One region of the Streptomyces sp. NPDC048370 genome, then DNA from elsewhere that is predicted to be linked to it. Evidence: predicted binding sites of a transcription regulator. Region 1 holds the regulator's gene; the other holds the start of a gene.

Region 1 (3,649 bases):
CGACGGGGACCGGATCCTCCAGCAGGATCGCGAGCTTGGCGTCGTAGGCGTCGTCGCGCCCGCTGTCCGGGTCGCCGAGGGCCGTCTCGTACCAGGTGGCCTCCCCGGCGAGCTGGTGCCGGTACACCTCGACGGCGGCGGGGTCGGCGGGCTGTCCGCCGGGCGGCATGAAGAGGTTGACGCCGAAGGGCTGCCCGGTCAGCCCGCGCACCTGCTTGATCTCCTGGTACAGCCCGCCGGCGGTCTTGTACCCCCCGGCGAGGAACCCGAGCCCACCGGCCTCGCACACCGCCCCGACGAGCTGCGGAACGGACGCGCCACCTGCCATGGGAGCCTGCACGATCGGGTATCGGGAGAGATCGTTCAGCGCGGTGGACATGCAGGCATCGTGCCATAAGGAAGGGCGGCATCCGCGCTGCGGACACCGCCCTTGCCTACGCACTCCGGGGGCCTCCCGGGGCCGCCCTACCGCCCGTTGAAGGCGTCCTTCAAGCGCGAGAACAGCCCCTGCTGCCCCGGCTGGAACTGGCCCGTCGGCCGCTCCTCGCCACGCAGCTTGGCCAGTTCGCGCATCAGGCGCTCCTGCTCGGGGTCGAGCTTCGTCGGCGTCGTCACCTCGACGTGGACGATCAGGTCGCCGCGTCCGCCGCCGCGCAGGTGCGTGATGCCGCGCCCGTGCAGCGGGATCGACTGGCCGGACTGGGTGCCCGGCCGGATGTCGACCTCCTCGAGCCCGTCGAGCGTCTGCAGCGGCACCTTCGTGCCGAGCGCGCCCGCCGTCATCGGGATGGTGACCGTGCAGTGCAGGTCGTCGCCGCGCCGCTGGAAGACCTCGTGGGGGACCTCGTGGATCTCCACGTACAGGTCACCCGCCGGGCCGCCGCCCGGGCCGACCTCGCCCTCGCCGGCCAGCTGGATGCGCGTGCCGTTGTCGACACCGGCCGGGATCTTCACGGTCAGCGTGCGCCGCGAGCGGACCCGGCCGTCGCCCGCGCACTCGGGGCACGGGGTCGGGACGACGGTGCCGAAGCCCTGGCACTGGGGGCAGGGGCGGGAGGTCATGACCTGGCCCAGGAAGGACCGGGTGACCTGCGAGACCTCACCGCGACCGCGACACATGTCACAGGTCTGGGCGGAGGTGCCGGGCGCCGCGCCCTCACCGGAACACGTCGTACAGACGACGGCCGTGTCGACCTGGATGTCCTTCGTCGTACCGAAGGCCGCCTCGTTGAGGTCGATCTCCAGCCGGATCATCGCGTCCTGGCCGCGCCGGGTGCGCGAGCGCGGCCCGCGCTGCGACGCCGTACCGAAGAACGCGTCCATGATGTCCGAGAAGTTCCCGAAGCCGCCCTGGCCGAAGCCGCCCGCGCCACCGGCGCCGCCGGAAGCGGACAGCGGGTCGCCGCCGAGGTCGTAGACCTGCTTCTTCTGCGGGTCCGACAACACCTCGTACGCGGCGTTGATCTCCTTGAACCGCTCCTGCGTCTTCGGATCGGGATTCACATCCGGGTGCAGCTCGCGCGCGAGCCGCCGGAATGCCTTCTTGATCTCGTCCTGGGACGCGTCGCGGCGCACGCCGAGTACGGCGTAGTAGTCCGTGGCCACTTACGACTCCGCCAGGATCTGTCCGACGTAACGTGCCACTGCGCGTACCGCTCCCATCGTTCCGGGGTAGTCCATGCGGGTCGGTCCGACCACGCCGAGTTTGGCGACTGCCTCGTCGCCCGAACCGTAGCCGACCGCGACGACGGACGTGGAGGTGAGGCCCTCATGGGCGTTCTCGTGCCCGATCCGTACGGTCATGCCCGAGTCCTTGGCCTCGCCGAGCAGTTTGAGGAGCACGACCTGCTCCTCAAGGGCTTCGAGCACAGGCCTGATCGTGAGGGGGAAGTCATGGCCGAAGCGGGTCAGATTGGCGGTACCGCCGATCATCAGCCGCTCCTCGTGCTCTTCCACCAGCGTTTCGAGCAGGGTCGCGAGCACCGTCGAGACCGTGCCGCGGTCCTCCGTCTCCTCGAAGGACTCCGGGAGATCCTGCACCAGTTGCGGCACGTCCGCGAAACGGCGGCCGACGACCCGGCTGTTGAGCCGGGCACGCAGGTCGGCCAGCGAGGTCTCGCCGAACGGCGCGGGGCAGTCGATGACGCGCTGCTCGACGCGGCCGGTGTCCGTGATGAGCACGAGCATCAGCCGGGCGGGCGCCAGCGAGAGCAGCTCCACGTGCCGGACCGTCGAGCGGGTCAGCGACGGGTACTGCACGACGGCGACCTGGCGGGTCAGCTGCGCGAGCAGCCGGACCGTGCGCCCGACGACGTCGTCGAGGTCGACGGCTCCGTCGAGGAAGTTGTGGATCGCGCGCCGCTCGGGCGTCGACAGCGGCTTGACGCCGGCGAGCCGGTCGACGAAGAGGCGGTACCCCTTGTCGGTCGGGATGCGTCCGGCGCTGGTGTGGGGCTGGGCGATGTAGCCCTCGTCCTCCAGGACGGCCATGTCGTTGCGCACGGTGGCGGGCGAGACGCCGAGCTTGTGGCGCTCCGTGAGCGCCTTGGAGCCGACCGGCTCCTCCGTCCCGACATAGTCCTGGACGATGGCGCGCAGCACCTCGAGTCTGCGTTCGCTGAGCATCGCGCACACCTCCAGCTGTCGTATCGGTTGCTTCGGTTGCTCCGCTTTTGGCACTCGCCCTGCCCGAGTGCCAGGAATCCCCCGGCCAGTGTACGGCGGCGGGCATCGCTCCTGGCAAGGAGGCCGCGTCGGAGGTCGCGTCGTGCGTCGGGTCGGACATCGCGCCGGACGTCGCCGGACGTCGCGTCGTTGCGGATAGCGTCGCGGCATGGACGTCGGTTGGGAAGAGTTCGGCTGGGAGCGGCTCGCGGACGGGGTGGGCAGGCGCCGCCTGCCGATCTGGGACGCCACGGTGGGCCTGGTGGTGGGCGAAGAGGCGGTACTGCTGTACGACACGGGCTCCACGCTCCGGGAGGGAACGGAGCTACGGACCCAGATCGAGGCGCTGACGGGCGGCCGAAGAGTGACGCACATCGCACTGAGCCACCCGCACTTCGATCATGTTCTGGGCACGGCGGCGTTCGCGGGGGCGGAGGTGTACGGGGCGGTGGGCGTGGACGCGCTGCTGCGCCGGGAGGGGAGCGAGCTGATGGTGGACGCGGTACGGCAAGGGGTGGACGCGTTCGCTGCGGCGGAGGCGGTGGACGTCCTGGTGGCGCCGCACCACGTGGTCTCCGGGGAGTGGACGCTGGACCTGGGCGGCCGGCAGGTGCTGCTGGCGAACGTGGGCCCGGGCCACACGGCCCACGACCTGGCTCTGCTGATCCCCGGCGGGCGGGAGATCGTCTTCTGCGGCGACCTGGTGGAGGAGTCGGGGGAGCCGCAGGCGGGCCCGGACGCGATCACCTCGCGCTGGCCGGACGCGCTGGACCGGCTGCTGCGGCTGGGCGGGGAGGACGCGGTGTACGTACCGGGCCACGGGGCGACGGTGGACGCCACGTTCGTACGGCACCAACGCGAGGAACTGGCACGCCGCTTCTCCGTCGCATAACGTCGCGCAAATGCGCAGCTACAACCCGGACATGACACCGCCCTGGAAGCGCTCCGCGCCCGTGCCGGAGGTACCGGCGGACGTGGACCTCGT
Region 2 (3,649 bases), on a different contig from region 1:
AAGCCGTACAAGATCTTCGGCGCCCAGGCCGAGGGCTGCTCGCCGGTGTCGGTGGCCTTCAAGGCCGGTCACGACGTCGTACGGCCCCAGAAGCCGAACACCATCGCCAAGTCGCTCGCCATCGGCAACCCGGCCGACGGCCCGTACGTCCTCGACATCGCGCGCCGCACGGGCGGCGCGGTGGAGGACGTGAACGACGAGCAGGTCGTCGAGGCGATCAAGGTCCTGGCCAGGACCGAGGGCATCTTCGCCGAGACGGCGGGCGGGGTGACGGTCGGCGTCACGAAGAAGCTGATCGAGGCCGGCCTCATCGACCCGAGCCTGACCACCGTCGTGCTCAACACGGGCGACGGGCTCAAGACCCTGGACGCCGTCGCCGACACCTCTCAGGCGACCGCCACCATCAAGCCGAGCCTGGACGCGTTCCGCGACGCCGGCCTGGCCCACTGACCACCCTCGTCACGGAAGGCAGCACCACATGAGCGTCAAGGTCCGTATCCCCACCATCCTCCGTACCTACACGGGCGGCCAGGCCGAGGTTCCGGCGGAGGGCGCGACCCTGTCCGAGGTCATCTCCGACCTGGAGAAGAACCACGCGGGCATCGCCGCCCGCGTCCTGGACGACCAGGGCAAGCTGCGCCGCTTCGTGAACGTCTACGTGAACGACGACGACGTCCGCTTCGAGCAGGGCCTGGAGACGGCGACGCCGGACGGCGCGGGCGTCTCGATCATCCCGGCGGTCGCGGGCGGCTGCTGAGCCCGTCTCCGTCCGCTCGCTTTACCCGGAGTAACCGAATTGCCCCCTCCCGCCGAAGAAGCGGAGGGGGCAATTCTGCATGGTTGAACGCGGTAGAGTTGGGGAAGTCCCCCCGGCTCCACTCCGCCGCTCCGTGCCAGGCGCATATGAGAATGCGTCCGCACGCGACAAGAAGCAGCCAAAGTGCGCGAACGATGTGTACCTTCTGCGCGTTTTGCCGGGCCCGACTTGCCCCGGAAATCAATCAATTCTCCGGAATTCTCCTTTACGCCGTGCCCAGAATTCTCGTCCGATTGACCTGTTGCAGAGGGCAGTTGGGCAGATACATTCAGCCGCGGTCGACGCGTTCCGGCGCAGGGTCTGACCCGGGTCCGCGAAGTGCGGTCCCGCGCAAGGGCCAGTAATAGGGGAGTTAGGCATGGCTCAGGGCACCGTCAAGTGGTTCAACGCGGAGAAGGGCTACGGCTTCATCGCGGTCGACGGTGGTGCGGATGTATTCGTCCACTACAGCGCGATCCAGATGGACGGATACCGCACCCTCGAAGAGGGTCAGCGGGTCGAGTTCGAGATCTCGCAGGGCCAGAAGGGTCCGCAGGCGGACATGGTCAAGCTCGCCGTCTGAGCACGGCGCGATCGGCCACCACGTACGCACTCACGCGTTCTCACGCCGAGGGGTCCGCATCCTGACCGGGATGCGGACCCCTCGTGCGTGTGCGGGCGGGTGCGCGGGTGCGCCGGGGTCGTCTCTCGATCTGTGGGAGTCGCTTGCACTCGCATGGGCCGAGTGCTAATCATTGGCGTTAGCACTCTGAAGGTGAGAGTGCTTACGAGGATCGGGCAGACGAGGTCCGCGGCCAGGTGGGGCAAGGAACCACAGGGCACGCAGGCCGTCCGTCGCGGGCGTCGGCGCGGTCCTGGAGCGTTATCCACCCCATGTCCGGGAGGACCACTTCACATGGCCAAGATCATCGCGTTCGACGAGGAGGCACGGCGCGGTCTCGAGCGCGGGATGAACCAGCTCGCCGACGCCGTCAAGGTCACCCTTGGCCCCAAGGGCCGTAACGTCGTCCTCGAGAAGAAGTGGGGCGCCCCCACGATCACCAACGATGGTGTGTCCATCGCCAAGGAGATCGAGCTCGAGGACCCGTACGAGAAGATCGGCGCCGAGCTGGTCAAGGAAGTCGCCAAGAAGACGGACGACGTCGCCGGTGACGGTACGACCACCGCGACCGTCCTCGCCCAGGCGCTCGTCCGCGAGGGCCTGCGCAACGTGGCGGCCGGCGCCAACCCGATGGCCCTCAAGCGCGGCATCGAGAAGGCCGTCGAGGCCGTCTCCGGCGCCCTGCTGGAGCAGGCGAAGGATGTCGAGACCAAGGAGCAGATCGCTTCCACGGCCTCCATCTCCGCCGCCGACACCCAGATCGGCGAGCTCATCGCCGAGGCGATGGACAAGGTCGGCAAGGAAGGCGTCATCACCGTCGAGGAGTCCCAGACCTTCGGTCTGGAGCTGGAGCTCACCGAGGGTATGCGCTTCGACAAGGGCTACATCTCGGCGTACTTCGCCACCGACATGGAGCGTATGGAGGCGTCCCTGGACGACCCGTACCTCCTGATCGTCAACTCCAAGATCTCTTCGGTGAAGGACCTGCTCCCGCTCCTGGAGAAGGTCATGCAGTCGGGCAAGCCGCTGCTGATCATCGCTGAGGACGTCGAGGGCGAGGCCCTGTCGACCCTGGTCGTCAACAAGATCCGCGGCACCTTCAAGTCCGTCGCGGTCAAGGCCCCGGGCTTCGGCGACCGTCGCAAGGCCATGCTGAACGACATCGCCATCCTCACGGGCGGCACGGTCATCTCCGAGGAGGTCGGCCTCAAGCTCGAGAACGCGGGCCTGGACCTGCTGGGCCGCGCCCGCAAGGTCGTCATCACCAAGGACGAGACCACGATCGTCGACGGTGCCGGTGACAGCGACCAGGTCGCCGGTCGCGTCAACCAGATCCGCGCCGAGATCGAGAACTCGGACAGCGACTACGACCGCGAGAAGCTGCAGGAGCGCCTGGCGAAGCTCGCCGGCGGTGTTGCGGTCATCAAGGCCGGTGCCGCGACCGAGGTCGAGCTCAAGGAGCGCAAGCACCGCATCGAGGACGCCGTTCGCAACGCGAAGGCGGCCGTCGAGGAGGGCATCGTCGCCGGTGGTGGCGTGGCCCTGCTCCAGGCCTCCAACGTCTTCGAGAAGCTCGAGGCGGACCTGTCGGGCGACGAGGCCACCGGTGCCGCGATCGTGAAGCTGGCCCTCGAGGCCCCGCTGAAGCAGATCGCCGTCAACGCCGGCCTCGAGGGTGGCGTCGTGGCGGAGAAGGTCCGCAACCTGCCCGTCGGCCACGGCCTGAACGCCGCGACCAACGAGTACGTGGACCTCATCGCCGAGGGCATCATCGACCCGGCGAAGGTGACGCGTTCCGCGCTGCAGAACGCGGCCTCCATCGCCGCGCTGTTCCTGACCACCGAGGCCGTCATCGCCGACAAGCCCGAGAAGGCCGGCGCGGCCGCTCCGGGCGGCATGCCGGGCGGTGACATGGACTTCTGATCCTTCTGGATCGGTAGTTCCTCGCTGTACACCTGTACGCGACCGAGGGCGGCACTCCCTGTTGGGGGTGCCGCCCTCGGGCGTTCGGGGTGATGCTGGTGGGGTGGGGGCGGCACGGGCCACGGAAGGCCGCCGCCACCGGCCCACGGAAGGCGGGAGCGATCCATGATCACGCTGCTGACGACACCGACCGACCGCGAACTGGTGATCACCCGCACCTTCGACGCCCCGCCCGCCCGCGTCTGGGAGGCCTGGACCAGGCCCGAGCACGTCCGGCAGTGGTACGGCGTGGCCGCGATGCCCACGAC

What was found. Region 1 encodes HrcA, which represses chaperone genes, less so after heat shock. Its sites were predicted from a motif close to TTNGCACTCNGNNNNNCNGAGTGCNAA; they were not measured.
Region 2: groL (chaperonin GroEL) is a predicted target of HrcA. The motif match lies at 1,522-1,548, and genes of this name have one in related genera.

What each region holds. Positions count from the first base shown of each region.
Region 1 covers NZ_JBICYI010000004.1:380,999-384,647, forward strand. Annotated here, with positions in the region: gene ACGFYP_RS12575 (nitronate monooxygenase) at 1-379, opposite strand, end outside; gene dnaJ (molecular chaperone DnaJ) at 466-1,605, opposite strand; gene hrcA (heat-inducible transcriptional repressor HrcA) at 1,606-2,625, opposite strand; gene ACGFYP_RS12590 (MBL fold metallo-hydrolase) at 2,834-3,556, shown strand; gene ACGFYP_RS12595 (DUF3097 domain-containing protein) at 3,567-3,649, shown strand, end outside.
Region 2 covers NZ_JBICYI010000006.1:152,989-156,637, forward strand. Annotated here, with positions in the region: gene thrC (threonine synthase) at 1-450, shown strand, start outside; gene ACGFYP_RS15750 (MoaD/ThiS family protein) at 479-757, shown strand; gene ACGFYP_RS15755 (cold-shock protein) at 1,176-1,379, shown strand; gene groL (chaperonin GroEL) at 1,713-3,341, shown strand; gene ACGFYP_RS15765 (SRPBCC family protein) at 3,507-3,649, shown strand, end outside.